DNA from 4 places in the Shewanella violacea DSS12 genome. Region 1 is predicted to be linked to each of the others. Evidence: predicted binding sites of a transcription regulator. Region 1 holds the regulator's gene; each other region holds the start of a gene.
What was found. The regulator sigma-54, encoded in region 1, starts transcription at its own class of promoters, with help from an activator protein. The targets are predictions, from matches to a motif close to GTTGGCACGNNNNTNGNNT.
Positions count from the first base shown of each region.

Region 2: SVI_RS04860 (YggN family protein) is a predicted target of sigma-54. The motif match lies at 1,552-1,570, and genes of this name have one in related genera.
Region 3: flhA (flagellar biosynthesis protein FlhA) is a predicted target of sigma-54. The motif match lies at 4,604-4,622, and genes of this name have one in related genera.
Region 4: flgF (flagellar basal-body rod protein FlgF) is a predicted target of sigma-54. The motif match lies at 2,600-2,618, and genes of this name have one in related genera.

Region 1 is NC_014012.1:478,097-483,461, reverse strand. Features, by position in the region: gene lptB (LPS export ABC transporter ATP-binding protein) at 1-208, shown strand, start outside; gene SVI_RS01925 (RNA polymerase factor sigma-54) at 360-1,838, shown strand; gene hpf (ribosome hibernation promoting factor) at 2,064-2,351, shown strand; gene ptsN (PTS IIA-like nitrogen regulatory protein PtsN) at 2,355-2,798, shown strand; gene rapZ (RNase adapter RapZ) at 2,795-3,643, shown strand; gene SVI_RS01905 (HPr family phosphocarrier protein) at 3,636-3,911, shown strand; gene mgtE (magnesium transporter) at 4,022-5,365, shown strand, end outside.
Region 2 is NC_014012.1:1,204,722-1,210,086, forward strand. Features, by position in the region: gene trmB (tRNA (guanosine(46)-N7)-methyltransferase TrmB) at 1-61, shown strand, start outside; gene SVI_RS04850 (YggL family protein) at 151-474, shown strand; gene glsB (glutaminase B) at 474-1,388, shown strand; gene SVI_RS04860 (YggN family protein) at 1,668-2,501, shown strand; gene SVI_RS04865 (LysR family transcriptional regulator) at 2,904-3,845, shown strand; gene SVI_RS04870 (DUF885 domain-containing protein) at 4,469-5,365, opposite strand, start outside.
Region 3 is NC_014012.1:1,653,986-1,659,350, reverse strand. Features, by position in the region: gene SVI_RS06720 (RNA polymerase sigma factor FliA) at 1-183, opposite strand, end outside; gene SVI_RS06715 (MinD/ParA family protein) at 176-1,057, opposite strand; gene flhF (flagellar biosynthesis protein FlhF) at 1,062-2,456, opposite strand; gene flhA (flagellar biosynthesis protein FlhA) at 2,468-4,567, opposite strand; gene flhB (flagellar biosynthesis protein FlhB) at 4,864-5,365, opposite strand, start outside.
Region 4 is NC_014012.1:1,619,523-1,624,887, forward strand. Features, by position in the region: gene flgE (flagellar hook protein FlgE) at 1-899, shown strand, start outside; gene flgE (flagellar hook protein FlgE) at 1,120-2,481, shown strand; gene flgF (flagellar basal-body rod protein FlgF) at 2,667-3,410, shown strand; gene flgG (flagellar basal-body rod protein FlgG) at 3,421-4,209, shown strand; gene flgH (flagellar basal body L-ring protein FlgH) at 4,220-4,906, shown strand; gene SVI_RS06565 (flagellar basal body P-ring protein FlgI) at 4,947-5,365, shown strand, end outside.

The DNA of each region.
Region 1 (5,365 bases):
TATCGACATTAAAAAAATTATCCAGCAGCTTAAGAGCCGTGGTTTAGGTGTACTGATCACCGACCATAATGTGCGTGAAACCTTAGACGTATGTGAACGAGCTTACATAGTCAGTCACGGAAATTTAATCGCTGAAGGTACACCCGCCGAAATCATGGACAATCAGCAAGTAAGAGCTGTGTACTTAGGTGAACAATTCAAGCTATAGTTAATCAAGAGGCTTATTCTTAACGCGTATTAAGGGATGAGTCACTACAGATACTCGGCTACCTAGCCTAAAATTCAGGGGCTCAGAGAAGCCCCAAACAAGTCCAAGCAGGCTGTCTCATTTTATAATTACATGAAGGGAATAGCGGTAAATGAAAGCGTCACTCCAGCTTAAAATGGGTCAGCAGTTAACCATGACACCACAACTGCAGCAGGCTATACGTCTATTGCAATTATCGTCGCTGGAACTGCAACAAGAAATCCAACAAGCGTTAGACTCCAACCCTTTACTCGAACTAGATGAAGAGCAAGTTGATCCCCCAGTCAATGGCGAAGACAAGACCGTAGACACTGAAGACTTTAGTGCCACTGCAGAGAGCGATGGCCCAATTGACAACTCAGCGGTTGAAACCTCCGAGGCGATAACCCGAGATTCTATGCCCGAAGAGCTCCCCATGGACACCACTTGGGACGAGGTCTATACCGCATCGCCTAACTCAACTTCCGGTGCCATGCGCGACGACGATATGCCCTTCCAGGGGGAGACCAGCGAAGGTTTGTATGAGCATCTCGAATGGCAGAAGAATCTAACACCGTTTTCTGATAACGATCTCGCCATAGCAACGGCCATCATTGAGGCCATAGATGAGAGAGGCTATCTCACCCAGAGCATTGAAGATATTCTCGAAGCCATGGGAGATCCTGAAATTGAACAGGATGAAATTGAAGCCGTACTTAAACGCATCCAACACTTCGATCCTATCGGTATCGCAGCCAGAGATCTCAGTGAATGCCTCTTGATCCAACTGGCACAATACGCTGACACGACTCCACATATAGATAACGCCAGGATCCTGATCAGAGACCATCTGGATCTGATCGCCGGACGAGATTTTCGCCTGCTAATGCGCAAGACTAAGCTCAAGGAAGATGCTCTTAGAGATGCCATAGAGTTAATCCAGACGCTTAACCCCCGTCCTGGATTGGCCGTTACCCCGGGCAAGGATGAATATGTCATCCCTGACGTCACAGTGACTAAGAAGAAAGGTCGCTGGATGGTCGAATTAAATCCAGACAACATGCCGAAGATCAGTGTAAATCAACATTATGCATCTATGGCAAAAAGTACAAAGAGTCAAGCAGATAGCCAGTTTATTCGTGGGCATCTGCAAGAGGCTAAATGGTTTATCAAGAGCTTAGAGAGCCGCAACGAGACCTTACTGAAAGTCTCAAAATGTATCGTGAAATTCCAACAGGGTTTCTTCGAGTTCGGTGAAGAAGCAATGAAACCTATGGTACTTAACGACATAGCCGAAGCCGTTGAGATGCACGAATCCACCATATCCCGCGTCACTACACAGAAATATATGCATACCCCAAGGGGCATATTTGAGCTGAAATACTTTTTTTCAAGCCATGTAGCTACCGATGATGGTGGGGAGTGTTCATCTACCGCGATTCGTGCTTTCATAAAGAAGCTGGTCGCCGCCGAAAACCAACAGAAACCACTCAGCGACAGTAAGATGGCCTTGTTATTAGCGGATCAGGGCATTAAGGTTGCGAGACGCACCATAGCTAAGTATCGTGAAGCTATGTTGATTCCACCATCGAATCAACGTAAGAGTTTGTAGAATAAGGAATAAAGGAATAAAGGTCATAGCCTAACTAGGGGAACCTAGTTTAAGTGACGGCCTGATTAACGCTTATTGTAAGTGCTAATCACCAGAAGCGGCCTGTAGTCGATATTAGTTAGGCTCAACTCCTGGTAAAACAGGGAATTATGTTGTGAGTTAAATCCCGAAAGATTTACCTATCATCAACTTAAGAGTTAAATCGGAAACTGGAGGAGTATTTCTATGCACATAAACCTAACTGGACACCATATAGAGATCACGACATCGCTAAGACATTATGTCGAAGAAAAGTTCACTAAGCTTGAACGACATTTCGATCAGATCAATAATGTGCACGTTATTTTAAATGTTCAAAAAATGCAGCAAAAAGCCGAAGCTAAACTCCACCTTGCCGGTGGTGAGGTTTTCGCCATGTCAGAGAATGCTGACATGTATGCCGCAATAGACTCCCTGATTGATAAGCTCGACCGTCAGGTTATTAAACACAAAGAGAAGCTAACAAAGCATTAAATAATGGAATTAAGCAGCATCCTGCAGCCGGAGTGTACCACTTGCGCCACTCCGGGCAGTAAGAAAAAGGTATTGGAACTCATCAGCGATCTTGCGGCTGTCCAATACCCAACCCTATCTTCACAAGAGATTTTTGAAAGCCTCTTGGCGAGAGAAAAAATGGGAAGCACAGGTATAGGTAATGGTATTGCGATTCCTCATGGTAGGCTGAGCAACATAAGTCAACCGGTTGCTGTATTAATCAAGTGCGAAGAGCCTATCTCCTTCGACGCCATTGATAAGCAACCTGTAGATATACTATTCGCACTTTTAGTACCTGCGGATCAATGTGAGCAGCATTTGAGTACTCTGTCATCTATGGCCGAAAAGCTCAATAATAAGCTTATTGTGAAACAGTTACGAAAAACTCAAGATGAGTCAGAACTCTATCAGGTAATAACACAATGAAACTGGTGATGGTATCCGGTCGCTCCGGTTCGGGAAAATCTGTTGTACTCAGGGTCCTAGAAGATCTTGGCTACTACTGCGTCGATAATCTTCCTCTGCCGCTCATGGATACCTTGCTCGAACAACTTAAGGGCAGCACAGATCTTGTCGCCATTAGTGTTGACGTGCGTAATATGCCAGAGCAAGATAAAGAGTTTTTAAAGCAACTTGCTAACCTCCCTAAGGGCACAGAACTACTCAGTTTCTTCTTAGACTCCAGCGATGAAGTACTGCTGAAGCGCTACAGTGAAACTCGCAGGTTACACCCTCTATCCCGCACTAAGACTTCGCTGAAAGAAGCCATAGAACATGAAAGAGAGCTACTCGAACCTGTATCTAAGATGGTCGATCATTACATAGATACATCCAACCTCAACATCTATGACCTGAGTGATAAGATCCGTGAAATTCTCTTGGGTAGTGTCGATAAAGAGCTGGTAATTAACTTCGAATCTTTTGGCTTCAAATATGGCATGCCGGTGGAGGCTGACTTCATGTTTGACGTTCGTTTCCTGCCAAATCCCCATTGGGAACCTGAGCTAAGACCCATGACAGGCCTAGATGAGCCGGTTCAACTTTTTCTGAGTCAACAACCAACAGTCAATAAGTTTATCTGGCAAATAGAAAATTTACTGGCCACCTGGTTACCTCACTTGGAAAGAAACAACCGTAGTTACCTTACTATTGCCATAGGCTGTACTGGCGGACAACATAGATCGGTTTATGTCACTGAGCAGTTAGCTAAGCTTTTTGCTAACAGTAAGCATAAGATTCAGGCGCGCCATCGCGAATTGAGCGATGACTAAATTAGAACGTCAGGTCACCATATGCAATAAACTCGGCCTCCATGCCCGAGCTGCGACTAAACTCGCCATCTTGGCTTCGGAATTTGACGCCGAGATAACCATAGTGCAGGGAGAGAAAAAAGCCTCAGCTGCCAGCGTATTAGGCCTGTTGATGCTAGAGACTGGCATGGGGAAAACCATCACTCTACTCGGTAAGGGTCAGGATGCCGATGCCGCACTCGATGCAATATGTGCCCTGGTCGATGCCAAATTCGATGAAGCGAGTTAACTCTAATCTTTTAATCAATTCACGCTATAATCGCCCTTTCTTTTTATCCATTAGCTAGTTAACCCTAGTCTAAATCAAATTATCAATTCACCACCAAAGGAGGGTCAACTATGCCGAGAGAAGTACTAGACAGCGAAACAACAGATCAACGTCTAAATCGGCTCACCCAAGCCCTTGGTAGTGGTATGTTCGTCCATGTCAGAAACATGCTCCATGATATGGCGGCATCTGATGTTGCTTTTATTTTAGAATCCTCCCCTCCAAGAACGCGTCAGGTGTTGTGGCAACTTATCGATCTGGATCATACCGGCGAGATCTTAGATGAATTAGGTGAGGAGCTAAAAGATAACCTCATCAAGCAGATGACACCCGAACGAGTGGCCAAAGCCGCTGCAGGAATGGATACCGACGATCTCGCTTATATTCTGCGTAGCTTACCGGACAGTGTCTTCAATAAAGTACTCCAGTCCATGAGCAGTCAAGATAGAACCAGAGTCGAGCAGGCTCTATCCTACCCTGACGACACGGCTGGCAGCATAATGAATACTGATACAGTCACCTTGCGCCCAGACGTCAACATAGATGTAATACTGCGTTATCTTAGAATTCGCGGAGAGCTACCGGAAGCGACTGATACCCTCTATGTTGTCGATAAGCATGACAATTTACTCGGCGGTGTCAGAATTTCAGATCTACTCACCTGTAACCCGGACGCATCGGTCAGAGACATTATGGCCTCGGATCTAGAGGGCATACCTGTTGGCATGAATGACAGCGAAGTCGCGCAATTATTTGAGCGCCACGATTGGATCTCGGCACCTGTGATCGGCAAAGATAATCAGCTACTAGGCAGAATCACCATAGATGATGTTGTCGATATCATCAGAGAAGATGCAGAGCACTCCATGATGGGCATGGCGGGAATGGATGATGATAGCGATACCTTTGGCCCTGTGTTGAAGAGTACCTTACAACGTTCTCTATGGCTGACCATCAACTTATTTGCCGCCCTCTTAGCTGCATCTGTCACTAATATGTTTGAAGGTACACTGGAACAATTCGCCACCATAGCGATTCTAATGACCATAGTACCCAGTATGGGAGGCGTCGCTGGCAATCAGACCTTAGCTCTGGTGATTCGAGGCATAGCACTGGGTCAGATAGGACAGAGTAACTCTCGCTGGCTCATAGGCAAGGAGCTGGCAATCGGCTTCCTCAATGGCCTGTTATGGTCTGTACTGGTATTTGTGGCCGTATGGCTCTGGAAAGGAGATGTGGCATTAGGTGCACTCATAGGCGGAGCCATGCTAATTAATATGACGGTGGCGGGTTTTGCCGGTGCCTGTATTCCCTTACTGCTTAAAAAAATGAATATCGACCCGGCCCTAGCCGGTGGCATGGTATTAACCACAGTCACGGATGTGATTGGCTTGTTTGCCTTCCTCGGGCTAGCC
Region 2 (5,365 bases), 730 kb from region 1:
GGCCAGAGGTCACAGATTAGGCCACGGTGTCTGGGATATTATGTTCGAGCGTATCGATTAATGTTTCTGAGTATTGAGCGGTAGAGTCCAATCAATACTCTCAATGAAAATTATTTTTTATAAGTTATTTAAATAAAGGTGGAAATTACCATGGCAACACGCAGTCGTCGTTTACGAAAAAAATTACGTGTAGATGAATTTCAAGAGTTAGGTTTCGACGTTAACTGGACTTTCGATGAGTCTGTATCTGAGGAACAGATTGATACTATCGTGGATCAGTTTATCGATCAGGTGATAGAGCCTCGCGACTTAGGCTTCCACGGCGGTGGTCATAAGCAGTGGGAAGGTATCATAGCCACTCAAACTATTGGTAAGTGCAGCGAAGATGATCGTACTGCCGTTACTGATTTTTGGAAGGGACAAGTGGTATCAGACGTAGTGGTTAGCGAACTTTACGATATTTGGTGGAGTTAGTGCCCGAATTGGCATTACTCGAGCAGGTGGTCGATAAAGTTCGGCCCCTGCTAGGCCAAGGTAAAGTGGCTGACTATATCCCAGAATTGGCGAAGGTTAATCCTAATAAAATTGGCATCGCAGTCACCAGTATCGATGGTACAACTATAGGTGCCGGAGATTATCTGGAACCTTTTTCAATTCAAAGTATCTCCAAAGTATTTAGCCTGACATTAGCGTTAACTCTCTATGAAGAGCAAGAGATCTGGTCTCGGGTTGGTAAGGAGCCTTCGGGGCAGTCCTTTAACTCACTGGTTCAGGTTGAATTAGAGCAAGGTCTCCCTAGAAATCCCTTTATTAATGCGGGCGCACTCGTCATTGCGGACCTGCTACAAGCTCGATTAGGTGCACCTAAGCATAGGATGCTCGAACTCATTCGTGAGCTGAGTACCAATCCAAAACTCATTTCAGATAGAGTCGTGGCTGCTTCTGAGTACGAACATAGCGCAAGAAATGCGGCTATTGCTTACTTGATGAAGTCTTTTGGCAACTTTAACAACGATGTTGATACGGTTCTGCAAAGCTACTTTCATTATTGTGCCATACGAATGAACTGTGCCGATCTGTCAAAAGCCATCTTGTACCTGGCTAATAAGGGTAAATGTTTAGATGGTTCTCAGTTACTCTCTCCGGTACAAACTCGGCAGATGAATGCATTATTAGCCACCTCGGGACTATACGATGGTGCCGGCGAATTTGCTTATCGAGTCGGTATGCCTGGTAAGAGTGGTGTCGGCGGCGGGATCATTGCCGTTATCCCTGGTGATATGGCCGTGTGTGTCTGGTCTCCCGAGCTAGATCTTAATGGTAATTCTCTGGCAGGTACTGCCGCGCTCGAAGAGCTGTGTCAAAGACTGGGTCGTTCTATTTTCTAGGTGCTGATCACAGCTCTAGTGTAAATTTATTATCTTATCGCCAAGCTATTTATGGTTAATTCAATTTAGTGAATTAACCAACTACTGGTTTTATTCACTATTCCCATCTTCATACATTTTCCTTTAAATATATTATTTTATAATATTATCAACTGATTACATTGTTGGCACAGCTTGTGCTTTGTTCTATGTCATAAGCGTTATTGCCGATATCAGTAAGTGTATCGCAACTGATATTAAGCCATTGCCGAAAGAGCATTTAAATTAAGGATAAATTTGATGAGAAAATTAGCCACTTCTATTGGGATCAGTACGGTCTTACTCGTTAGCGGAACAATCACCTCAGTTTCTGCTCACGAAGAGCATTCATCGGCTTCATATTCCAGTGACAATAGCCATTGTGAGGTTGCACTCAACTATGACATCACAGTTGAGCCTAAGTTATTGTCGATAAGTGATGCAGGCAAAGAAGTGTATCGCATCGAGATGGGTAAGCTATATGTTCAAGGCGAGCAGGTGCCCTTGAATGCCAGACAAGAGAAACTCTTGAGTCAGTATTCAGACCAAGTGTCGACTCAGGTTCCGGAAGTTATCGCTCTGGTTCATGATGCGGTTGGTATCGCATCGACTGCGGCGAGTATGGCATTAACCCCGCTACTGGGTGACGCAGCAGGTGCCAAACTTGATGAGATGATGGATGGGTTCCAGCAGAGAGTCGAGAAACTTGCCTACCAAAATGGCGATAAGTTCTATCTAGGTTCTACCGAATCTTCTTTGGAAGATACTTTTGGTGAAGATTTTGAGCAAGAAGTTGAGCAATTAGTCAAAAACTCCATCGGTACCATGATGATGAATTTAGGCAGCGAGATGCTTTCCGGTGATGGCGATTCATTTGAACAGAAAATGCAATCCTTTGGCCAAAAAATGGAAAATGTGGGTCAAGATATAGAGTTGCAGATGGAGGCTCAAGCACAAGAACTTGAGTCTAGAGCTGACAAAATGTGTGATAAATTTCAAAACTTGATTGCTCTTGAGCAGCAACTCAGAATCGCCGTTCCTGAGTTGGAAAAATACCCACTCATAGATGCGCCTAAAGTGGAATTGCTCGAATAGTATCGTTTTTATGAGCTGTGAAGCCATAGCTTGAAACCTTGGACCCTGTTGCCCCTCCCATATTCGCAACACCCTTGTATTTAAATTGAATACAGGGGTTTTTCTCTGTTTAGCCTCTTGTTATTAATCCTTACTTGCTAGCATTTCAATCAAATTTAGCCTTTATGAATAAACATTATCGATTAGGTATTAGAGTTAAGGCGCAAATCTTTGGTATACTTACAAAAAATAATAACAAACTGGCCCTCAATTATTGAGTGGTTCAGATATTGGACTCTACTCTAGTGTACTTCCACTTTATAAGTTACTGTTTTTAATGATTGTTAAGATTTTCAAAAAATTCAGACTCTAATCTTTAGTGTAAGTATTCGTTAGTGTCGTAAACACCTTAAGGCGATTTACATGTTAGAACTATTGGAACCTATCGCAATATTTACTCATGTTGCCAGAGCTGGCAGCTTTAGTTCCGCAGCAAGAAAGTTGGGGATTTCTAAATCCAAAGTAAGTACTCAAGTAGCCGATCTTGAACATAAATTAGGTGTGCAGTTAATTCAGCGCACCACCCGGAGCCTAAGTTTAACTGAGGCAGGACAACTCCTGTACGCACAAGGTGAAGAGTTACTTAGGGATGCCGATCAAGCCATTGCGAGTGTTCATAATCTAAATGATGCCACTCGTGGTGTGTTAAAGGTTGGAATATCTCAGTCATTCGGTACCATGCATATCATTCCTGCCTTACCTGATTTTATGGCTACTCATCCTGAGTTAGAGTTACAAATTAGCTTGTTAGATCATAAAGTCGATGTCGTCAGTGAAGGACTTGATCTGCTGTTGACCATGTCAGAGCAACTGCCCTTAGGTATGGTTGCTAGACCTCTTATGAAGTGCCAGTTCTTGCTTGCTGCTTCTCCATCATATATAGAGAAACACGGCCAGCCCGATCGTCCAGAGCAGTTAGTTGATCATAATTGTTTGGTCTATCATGGCGAGTGGCACGAACATAGTGTGTGGCAGTTTAAACAGGGTGAAGATTACTGTGAGATAGGTGTCTCGGGTAACTTTAGAGTAGACAATGCCCCGGCCTTGAAATCTGCTGCGATCAGCGGGCTAGGTGTGGTTTATCTTGCCAGTTACCTGCTTGAGGATGAAGTAGAGAAGGGAACCTTAGTGCCCTTGCTTCAAGATTGGCAGCTAACTCATCATCTGCCTCTTCAAGCTGTATACCCAAGAAGGAAACACTTGGCACCTAAGGTCAGTGCCTTTATCGATTTCATTAAGGGACATATTGGTTCACCGCCATATTGGGATGCCCCTTACACTGAATTGTACGCCAAAAGAAAGTGATTTTTGAGACCATAATCCATTCAAAACTTGAATGGATTTACTAAGTATTTAGGAAACATTGTTCTGATTTCGGTACTCTTGGTCACTGGTTTTGTCTCTGGTGAATATTTTCTTTGATTATCAGTGCTTTGGGTTTTAATCTGGTCAGACTTCTAGTTCGTAGATGATCATTTGCTAATGCTTACATCGTATTCTTCTTGCGGTTTGTTCTCAAATCAATACAATTGGAGGCAGTTGATACGGGATAATCTGAATTCTATAGGTTTATTAAGAATGACCCCTCTTACTAAACTTATACAGATTAGCGTTACAGCAGTTCCGAATCGATGCTGACAGAGCTTTAAGAACTAAAACAATGTCAGCCTTAAAACCATCATCCTAGTTTTGGTTTACCCCAGCCTAGTTGCTGGGGTACTTTTCAACTAGAAAGAGATTCGTCTCTCTGTACCCTACAAGCTTACTACTGACTAATTATAAGTTAGGGTAAGAAGTACAGAATAGAGACAACAAAAAGCCACATTTAATCAATGTGGCTTTTTGTTGTCTGTGAGAAAGTAGCACTTTCTATATGCCAATATTTAAAGTGGGCTGGTTTGAGCAGCCCCTTTCATATAGGAATAGGATTAGCTTTTCTGAGATACCCAAAGATCAACCTGATCTGCGAGTATGTCCAGAGGAAGTGGACCATTTTGCAGCACTAAGGTGTGGAACTCTCGGATATCGAACTTATCGCCCAGAGATTTTTTCGCCTTCTCTCTCAAGTCGAGAATCTTCAGCATACCCACCTTGTAAGCCGTTGCTTGAGATGGCATGACGATATGGCGCTCAACCATTTTGACAACATCTGATTTGGCATTGGGAGTGTTGTCGACATAGTAAGTTATAGACTGTTCACGGGTCCATTTCTTAGCGTGTATACCTGTGTCTACCACTAGGCGGCAAGAGCGCCATAGCTCCATGGCGAGTCGGCCAAAATCTGAGTAAGGATCTGCATAGAGTCCCATCTCTTTGGGGAAGTACTCACTATACAAGCCCCAGCCTTCTATGTAGGCCGTGTAGCCGCCAAACTTACGGAACTTAGGCACCCCTTCAAGTTCTTGGGCTATGGCTATCTGCATATGGTGACCCGGGGTTCCTTCATGGTATGCGAGGGCTTCCATCTGGTATTTAGGCATGGCCTTCATATCGTATAAGTTAGCGTAATAGGTTCCGGGTCTAGTGCCATCCGGTGAAGGCTGGTTATAGAAAGCCTTACCGGCAGATTTCTCTCTGAATGCCTCAACACGTTTTACTATCATAGGTGCTTTAGGTTTGACGTTAAACACCTCATCCAGTCGTGAAGACATGGTATCTATGAGTGCAATCGCATCATTTAAGTAAGCCTCGCGCCCATCATCTGTAGGGGGATAATAAAACTGCTTGTCTTCGCGCATAAACTTAAAGAAGTCTTGTAAGTCGCCCTTAAAGCCAACCTTCTTCATGATGTTACGCATCTCACCATGGATTCGGGCAACTTCGCT
Region 3 (5,365 bases), 1.2 Mb from region 1:
ACCATCAAATTTTGACGATGCTTCCAATAACCCCATCATACCAGCCTGTAGTAAATCATCGATTTGCACAGAGGCTGGTAAACGAGCGAGTAAATGGTGAGCTATTTTTTTCACAAGCGGTGCGTATTGTTCAACGATTAAAGCTTTATTATCTAAACAAGTATACGCAGAGGCTTTACTCACTCGCTCTATCCTCTTGATACTCAGTACGCTGTACTAAACGTTCAACAAAGAACTCTAGATGGCCTCCTGGTTGCTGTGGTATAGGCCAACTAATTACCTTGTTAGCCAAACCATGATAAGCAATTGTTGCCGGAGACTTTGGATACGCTTCAACTATTAATTTCTGCTTGCGTACCGACTTGCGTAAGTTTTCATCAAATGGAATGGTAGCAACTAATTCTAATGCAACATCCAAGAAACGATCGGTAACTTTACTAAGCTTAGCAAAGAGTTCCATCCCTTCCCGTAAACTTCGCACCATATTGGCAACTATTTTAAAACGAAAGACCCCATGTTGCCTACTCAGTATCTTAATTAATGCATAAGCATCGGTAATTGATGTAGGTTCGTCGCAAACCACCACTAATACATCTTGTGAGGCTCTCGAAAAACTCAATACCATATCTGAAATACCGGCAGCGGTATCGACAATGAGTATGTCGAACTGTGTTCGCATCTCGCTGAATGCCCTGATTAGCCCTGCATGTTGAGCCGCTGACAATTCAACCATAGCTTGGGTACCTGAAGTGGCAGGAATGATTCCAATCCCCTTAGGTCCACGCACTATGATATCGTCTAGCTCAGACTCGCCAGATAAGACATGGGATAAGTTGCGTTCTGCGCGTATGCCGAGCATGACATCCACGTTTGCCAGACCTAAGTCGGCATCCAGGACGAGTACACGTTTACCTTTTTCAGCTAACGCAACTGCGGTATTGATGGCAACACTGGTTTTACCCACGCCCCCCTTACCACCCGATACGGCGATTACTTTTACTTTTTCGTTATAAGGTTGATTCATCATACGTAAACCACTTGCTTGATCCCGATTCATTGCTTTATTCAAATGCATAGGCCCTTTCATCTGACCGTTCATTATTTCTGACTGCTGGTTTATTATCTAATACCGACAGAGCTTTGTTTGCTAGCTCGAATGTATCGGCCACTTTCATATCTTCTGGAACTCTTTGCCCATCAGTCACATAACTTAATGGTAACCCACTTTGTATCAAAACACTCAAAGCTGGGGCTAGGGAAACTGATTCATCTAATTTAGTGAGTATCGCACCTGATAAGGGGATACGACTAAATTGTGTCACCGCTTCTTCTAAAACTCTTCTCTGCCCTGTTGATGACAGTACCAGATAACTGCGAATAGGCAATCTGCTATTTGCTGCTAAATTATCAAGCTGCTGGAACAGGCGCATGTCTCTTTGGCCCATTCCTGCCGTATCTATCAATACTAGCTTGCGATTACGGAACTGATAAAGTATTTGTTCCAACTCATTAAGGTCATGAGCTTGCTTAACCGGGCATCCCATTATTTTTCCATAGGTGGCCAATTGCTCAAAGGCGCCGATGCGATAATGATCCGTTGTAATTAAAGCGACATGCTCAGCGCCGTGATGTGCTGCATATCTGGCGGCTAATTTAGCCAGTGTTGTTGTTTTTCCAACACCTGTCGGTCCGACAAACGCTACCACCCCACCCTGGCGAACGATATCATCACCTTGATTATCCAACATATTGGCTAGGCTGCGAGGCAATGCTCTGACCAAATCAGCAGGCGTATAATGCTCACTCAATTCGGAAAGTTTCTTTGACACAGCAGGTGAGAACTCTGCATCCAGTAACTTGCTCTCTAGCATGGCGCCAACGGGATCGACCCGACTTTTCTGCTCACTCATCAGAGCCGTAACTTGATGGGTTAACAAGCTTCTCAAAGATGCCAGCTCTTCACGCATCATCTCAAGTTCAGGGCTAGGTTTCCCCTTTGCCTCATGTGAGGGCTTATTTGAATAATGCTGCCTCTCCATAGGCGACGCTTTAGCCTGTGACGGAGGAGCCTGCAAACCTTTTGCCCATTCGGGCATATCCAATTCATCACTCGAATGCTCAGAGACTTGTCGTTCAACCCGACTCTGCTGTCTCTCTAGCAATGCCTGAAGTGAATCTGCCGCAGGTGCCGGCTTTACTTTAGCTTCTGCGCGAATAGGTCTCTTTAAACCCAGAGAAATTCTCTCTTCAGCCAAGTCCATAAAAGTGGCTGATGATGCAGGTCTTTCAGCCTGTAAGGCCTTAGGTTTCGGCTCATCATAATCCACGGCAGCGACGATCTCGATTCCACCTGTGACCTTTTTGTTCGACATTATCACGGCATCCGAGCCTAAGGTCTCTTTGACCTGAGCCAATGCCGTTCGCATATCTTTTGCTAAGAAACGTTTAATTTTCACTTATATGCCCTCTACTGACCTACAGCAGAAACAATTCGAATTTGCTTCTCATCGGGAACTTCCTGATAGGAAATAACCCTTAGGTTAGGAATCGTGTGCTTTACAAATCGAGAGAGAGTCGAACGTAACATACCCGATGTCAATAATATTGCTGGTTGCCCCACCATCTCTTGCCTTTGTGCTGCGTCTTCTAAAGACTTTTGCATCCGCTCAGCCAAGCTAGGTTCGATGTTGGGCCCTTCTCCTCCCGTCGCTTGCATTGACTGATGCAACATTTGTTCCAACTCTGGCGCCAAAGTAATGACGGGTATTTCCGTTTCAGGCCCGCTGATCTCCTGCACTATCATACGTTTCAGTGAAATGCGTACGGCAGCGGTCAAGACTTCCGTATCTGTACTCTTGGGACCATATTCAAGCAATGTCTGTACTATGGTCTTAAGATCGCGAATCGATACGCCTTCGTTAAGTAAGTTTTGCATGACTTTAACAACGGTTCCCAGGGACATAACATCGGGTATGAAGCCATCGACTAACTTAGGAGAATGTTTAGCCAACATATCCATAAGCTGCTGTACTTCTTCATAACCGAGCAGCTTAGCCGCATTATTGGTTAATAGCTGGCTCAAGTGAGTAGCCACTACCGTCGCAGCATCCACCACGGTATAACCTAAGGTTTGCGCATGCTCCCTCATTTCCGGGGCTATCCAAACTGCTTCTAAACCAAAAGCGGGATCTTTCGTCTCTATGCCATCGAGTTTGCCATATACCTGGCCTGGGTTGATGGCCAGTTCACAATCATGTCTTATTTCGGCTTCGCCAGACGCCACCCCCATCAAGGAGATACGATAGGTATTAGGAGAGAGATCTAAGTTATCTCGAATATGCACAGCAGGCACCAGAAATCCAAGTTCTTGAGATAACTTCTTACGTACCCCTTTAATCCTGCCAAGTAACTCTCCGCCCTGACCTTTATCGACCAGAGGAATAAGTCGAAATCCGACTTCTAACCCTATAGTATCAACATGCTGCACATCATCCCAACTGAGTTCTTTAGGTTTACCTGCAGCCTTATCTACAGCAGGCTTCTTCGCAAGTTCCAGGGATTCCTCATGCTCTTTCTCTCGTTTTTTATATAAGAAGTAGGCCACTGAACCGACAACCAATGCCAGAGAAATAAAGGCAAAATGTGGCATACCTGGCACTATACCCATGATAAACAAGACACCGGCAGCAATCGCTATTGACCTAGGGTTGTCAAGCATCTGAGACATCATCATCTGGCCCATATCGCCGGACTCGTTCTGACGTGTCACCATCAATGCTGCAGCAATTGAGAGTAAAAGGCCTGGGATCTGAGCTACCAAGCCATCACCTATGGTTAGCAGAGTATAGATCTCCACCGCAGTAGAGAAATCCAGACCATGCTGCACCATACCGATAACGAATCCTCCAAGGATATTGATCACCATGATCATGATCCCGGCAATCGCATCGCCTTTAACAAATTTAGATGCACCGTCCATTGCCCCGTAAAAATCGGCTTCCTTGGTCACTTCCGCGCGCCTTTCTCTTGCCTGCTCCTGGTTCAATACGCCGGCATTCAAATCGGCATCGATAGCCATCTGTTTACCAGGCATTGCGTCTAAGGTAAAGCGAGCACTAACTTCTGCTATCCGCCCAGCACCTTTGGTAACAACGGCGAAGTTAATGATGATAAGGATTAAGAATACTACTAAGCCAACGGCATAGTTTCCGCCTATCACAACCGATCCAAATGACTCAATCACTTTACCGGCAGCATCACCACCGTTGTGTCCTTCGAGTAAGACCACCCGAGTCGATGCCACATTGAGGGCAAGACGCAGTAGAGTCGCTATTAGTAATACACTGGGGAAAGCGGCAAAATCTAATGGTCTGTCAGTATAAATAGCGACCAGCAATACGACTAAAGCCAAGGCAATATTAAATGAGAACAGAATATCCAGCAGAAATGGTGGCATAGGCAAAATAATCATGCCTAACGCAGCGAGAACAAATAAAGGAGTCCCTATACCTTTGAAACTAGAAGGCTTTATTTGTTTAAGTTGACCAAGTTTTGCTTTAACATCCATTCAAAAAATCCAAACTTTTGACATCTAGCTCTAATCAAGCAATTTTAAAGCCAAGTTGTGCAAATTACTCCCATCACCAACAACTAAGTTATCAATGTGGTACTTAATATTATCAAGTTTGCACTATACCGTTATATTGCCGTTAAATGAATGACTTGTGATTTAACTGAGTGAATTTTCATCAAAAATAGTATATTAAGACGCACATTTACACTATTACATCGAAAAATACGCTTACACTATTAAAGGATAAGACTAAGGGCCGTCAAAATTTAGTGGAACATGACCGACTTAAACTAATATTTCAAATCATCCGGTATGGGCTGTTTTACTGGAATGGTGGTTGGTCTTCGGCCTCCATGTCGCTGATATTGGCGTAACTGAAACACATAAGCTAAAACCTGAGCCACGGCAGTAAATAATCCCTCAGGGATCTCTTGATCTATTTTAGTCGTATGATAAATAGCGCGAGCTAAAGGTGGGGCCGAAACAATAGCTATCTCGTGTTCACGGGCTATCTCTCTAATTTTAAAAGCAACCTCATCGACACCTTTGGCCAATACATAAGGAGCCGTCGACTTCATGGCATCATACTTTACCGCCACCGCATAGTGCTCTGGATTGACAACGATAACATCGGCATTTGGAACTTCTGACATCATACGTTTCTGCGCGATTTCCCTTTGCATCTGTCTTATCTTGCCTTTCACCTCAGGTTTACCTTCGGTGTCCTTATATTCGTCTTTGACTTCCTGCTTGGTCATCTTGAGTTGTTTATTGTGATTCCAGACCTGAAAT
Region 4 (5,365 bases), 1.1 Mb from region 1:
CAAAGAAGACGGAAAATATTAACATTCAGATGAATCTTAATGCCGCCGATGCCACGTTAGATCCAGCCTTGTTCGATCCTAACGATCGAGATACTTATAACAATTCCACCGCTGTGACCATGTATGACTCCTTGGGTGAGCCGCATATTTTGACTACCTATTTTGTGCGTCCACCAAATGCGGCTTATACCGGCGAGAGTAACTGGGCTGCCTTCTATGCCATAGACGGTCAACAAGTTGATTTAGCAGGTCCTGCAGGTGTATTCGATCAAGATACTACCGGCGATGGTGTGGCAGATGTGCTAAATACACCTGCGGTTAATGCCGGCGGCTGGAAAGGCGCTGTGATCAAGTTTAATGATACCGGTGCACATACCACTACCGATCCTGACCCTATCCTAACTGTGCAGTTGGGGGTTGCAGGTGCCGGAGTCTTGGGCCCAGGTACTGATGGCACACAAACATTGACCATAGACTTTAATAATCCGACTCAATATGCTTCGACGTTCGAGGTGACCGAGTTAAATCAGGATGGTACCACTGTGGGCCGTCTTACTAATGTCGAAGTCGGCGCCGATGGTTTGATCAATGCCAGTTACAGTAATGGCTCGACAGTCGCTCTGGCTCGGGTTGCCCTGGCGCGTTTCGCCAATGAACAAGGTTTGACTCAGGTGGGTAATACTTCCTGGAGGGCGAGCCTGGATTCTGGATTGGCACTGGCAGGTGAAGCCAATAGTGGTACCTTCGGTAGTATTCGTTCGTCTGCACTTGAGCAATCGAATGTAGATTTGACCACTGAACTGGTGGACCTTATCTCAGCTCAACGTAACTTCCAGGCCAACTCAAGGACACTGGAAGTCAATAATACCTTGCAACAGACCATATTGCAGATCCGCTAATAAGCTAGATATCCTCTCTGTGGAGATAAAAGCATTGCCGAAGGGCAATGCTTTTATGCAATCAGGCTCTCAGTACGCTGGTTAAATCAGGAAAACATTAGACAAAAAACGTAAAAATTAGAATACCGATGGGAGATACTCCCATTGCCTGTTGTTATGAATTGAATTTTGGTGGTATTTAGCATTCCACCTGCTGTAATCGATTGAATATAGGTAAACCATGTCATTTAATATCGCGTTGAGTGGAATTGCTGCTGCTCAAAAAGATCTAAACACCACTGCAAATAACATAGCAAACGTTAACAGTATAGGCTTTAAAGAGTCTCGAGCTGAGTTTTCCGATGTCTACGCAAATTCTATTTTTTCTAACAGTAAGACTGCCGTTGGCGGCGGAGTTACCACCAGCCAAGTGGCTCAGCAATTTCATCAAGGCAGTATGCAGTTTACAAATAATGCTTTGGATATGGCCATTAATGGTGGTGGTTTTTTTGTGACCTCTTCGGATCTCAGTGGAAAGGAGCAATCTTTTACCCGTGCAGGTGCGTTTAAAGTGGATTCAAGTAATTATTTAGTTGATTCTCAAGGAAACTTTTTACAAACGTTTCCCGTAGACAAAGATGGCAACTCGACATCTGTGAGTCTGACTACGACTAAACCAGTTACTATTCCAGATACCGCAGGTAGCCCGCAGAAGACAGAAAACATCGGCATTCAGATGAATCTTAATGCCGCTGACTCTACATTAGATCCAGCCTTGTTCGACCCTAACGATCGCGATACCTATAACAATTCCACCGCTGTTACCATGTATGACTCCTTGGGTGAGCCGCATATTATGACCACCTATTTCGTGCGTCCACCTAATGCGGCTTATACCGGTGAGAGTAACTGGGTTGCCTTCTATGCGGTTGATGGCAAACAAGTTGATCTAGATGGCGCGGCAGGCAGCTATCAAACGGATACCAATGCAGATGGTGCCCCTGATGGTACAGGTACTGCTGTAACCGCCGGCGGTTGGAAGGGCGCGGTGATCAAGTTTAACGATATAGGTTCATACACGACTAGTGATCCAGCCACAATCAAAACACAAGCGTTAGGGGTAGGCGGCGCTGGGGTGCTGGGTCCTGGTACCGATGGTACGCAAACCCTGACCATAGACTTTAATAACCCGACTCAATACGCCTCGACGTTTGAAGTTACTGAGTTAAACCAGGATGGCACCACAGTGGGCCGTCTCACCAATGTCGAAGTTGGCGCCGATGGTTTGATCAATGCAAGTTACAGTAATGGCACGACAGTCGCTTTGGCTCGGGTTGCACTGGCGCGTTTCGCCAATGAACAAGGCCTGACTCAGGTAGGCAACACTTCCTGGAAGGCTAGCCAAGACTCGGGACTGGCACTGGCTGGTGAAGCTAATACTGGTACATTCGGCAGTATACGTTCATCTGCCTTAGAGCAGTCAAATGTAGACTTGACCACAGAGCTGGTGGATCTTATCTCAGCTCAACGTAATTTCCAGGCCAACTCAAGAACACTGGAAGTCAATAATACTTTGCAGCAGACCATATTACAGATCCGCTAATTCGCGCGATATCCATAGTTAAAGCAATAAAGGCATTGCCGCACGGCAATGCCTTTCCGTTTCTCTCTCCATTTCGACTTACTACCCTTTTTCCTAAGTGCCAACAAGTTGTTTCTGCATTGGCACGATGTTTGCTTTTAATCTTATATAGAAAGTAATTAGCAAAAGATTGACGGAGAACACCAGTGGATAAATTACTCTACGTTGCCATGAGCGGCGCAAAGCAAAATATGAATTCCCTGGCTGTGCGCGCAAATAACTTAGCCAATGCCAATACCGATGGTTTCAAGGCGGATATGGAGCAAGCTCGCTCGATGCAAGCTTTTGGTGAAGGATTGCCTACAAGGGTATTTGCTATGACTGAAAGCCCATCAGCTGATTTTGCTGCGGGACCAATCAAGACCACAGGAAGAGATCTCGATATTGCCGTCAAAGGTGATGGCTGGATTGCGGTGCAGAGCGCCGATGGTGGTGAGGCATACACGCGTTCCGGCAGTTTAAGTTTTGACACTACCGGCCTACTGCGTAACGACCGCGGAAATCCCATCATGGGTGATTCAGGCCCGATTGTGTTGCCACTGCCTATCGAGAAGGTATCAATCTCTCAAGATGGCATCATCTCTGTCAGACCTTTAGGCTCTACGGCGGAAGTGATTGAAGTCGTCGGCCGTATCAAGTTAGTCAATCCAGGTAATCAAAATTTGATGCGAGGGGAAGACGGCTTGTTCAGGTTGATATCCGGTGACAATGCCCCTGCGGATGCTTTTATTACAATAGAAAGTGGTGCTGTGGAAGGCAGTAACGTCAATGCCGTCTCAGAGATGGTGGCACTTATTGATATACAGCGTCAATTTGAGATGCAGGTCAAAATGATGAAAACAGCAGAAGAGATGGATAAAGCCTCCTCTTCATTAATGCGTATTAGCTAGGAGTAATATTATGCATCCCGCGTTATGGATTAGTAAGACAGGCTTAGATGCTCAGCAAACAGATATCTCGGTGATCTCGAACAACGTGGCTAACGCAAGCACGATTGGTTATAAGAAGAGCCGTGCTGTTTTTGAAGATCTCCTTTATCAAACGGTTAACCAAGCCGGCGGCATCAGTGCATCAAATACCAAGTTACCCAATGGATTAAACATAGGTGCGGGTACTAAGGTTGTTGCTACTCAGAAGGTGTTTACCCAAGGGAACATGCTAACAACCGATAACTCCCTGGATATGATGATTGAAGGTCCGGGATTTTTTGAGATACAACTTCCTGATGGTACAGCGGCCTATACCCGCAATGGTCAATTTACCTTAGATGACACAGGGCAAATGGTGACTTCAGGCTCAGGCTATGTGGTGCAACCAGCAATAACTATCCCAGATAATGCTACCAGTATTACCGTGTCTGCCGAAGGTGAAGTATCGGTTAAGACCCCTGGAACCATAGAAAACCAAGTCGTGGGTCAGTTGAGTATGTCTGATTTCATTAATCCAAGCGGATTAGACCCTATGGGACAGAATTTATACCTGGAGACGGGTGCCAGTGGCACACCTATTCAGGGAACAGCTTCACTCGATGGCATGGGCGCCATTCGACAAGGTGCACTTGAGACTTCGAATGTTAACGTAACCGAAGAATTGGTGAATCTTATTGAGAGCCAACGCATCTATGAGATGAACTCAAAAGTTATCTCGGCTGTCGATCAGATGCTGTCTTACGTCAATCAGAATCTGTAGAGGCAAGGCTATGAGTAATCAAGGTTCATTATTCGTATTATTACTTGGTTTCTTGTTGAGCGGGTGTAACTCGACCAGTGCTCACAAGCCTATCCCTGATGATCCCTATTACGCTCCTGTATATCCTGAAGCACCAGCGACTAAAATCGTCGCCACAGGATCTATGTATCAGGCCAGTCAGGCATCTAGTCTCTATTCAGATATTAAGGCACTTAAAGTCGGCGACATCATCACAGTTATTCTGATGGAGCAGACTCAAGCGAAGAAGAGTGCCAGTAATGAGATCAAGAAGGGGACAGATTTAACGCTGGATCCCATCTATGTCGGTAGCGGCAATATTAGCATAAGCGGTCAAGCCCTAGACCTAAGATACAAAGACAGCATGAATACCAAGCGTGAGTCTGATGCGGATCAGAGTAATAGTTTAAGCGGCAGCATTTCAGCCAACGTGATGCAGGTACTCAATAATGGCAACTTAGTCATTCGAGGGGAGAAATGGATCAGCATCAACAATGGTGATGAATTCGTGCGCTTGACTGGGCTAGTACGCTCACAAGATATACGTCCGGACAACACCATAGACTCGACTCGAGTCGCTAACGCTCGTATTCAATATAGTGGTACAGGCACTTTTGCCGATGTGCAAAAGGTTGGATGGCTAAGTTCATTCTTTATGGGAAGTTGGTGGCCTTTCTAAGGCCGGCATGGAACCTAGTAGTAATTAAGGAATTAACGTTATGAAATATAAATTTATCTACCTTTTATTGTTGTTTTTTGTCGCTGGCCCAAGCCAGGCACAAAGAATAAAAGACATTGCTAATGTTCAAGGTGTGCGCCATAACCAACTGATAGGCTATGGTATGGTCGTCGGTTTGCCGGGCACGGGTGAGAAGACGCGTTACACCGAACAGACATTTAAGACTATGCTGAAGAACTTTGGCATTAATTTGCCCGATAACTTTCGCCCCAAAATAAAGAATATCGCCGTGGTCGCGGTTCATGCGGATATGCCGCCTTTTATTAAACCTGGGCAAACTCTCGATGTTACGGTATCGAGTCTAGGTGAAGCCAAGAGTCTACGGGGGGGAACCTTAATCCAGACTTTCCTCAAGGGAGTTGATGGCAATGTCTATGCTATTGCCCAGGGCAGTATGGT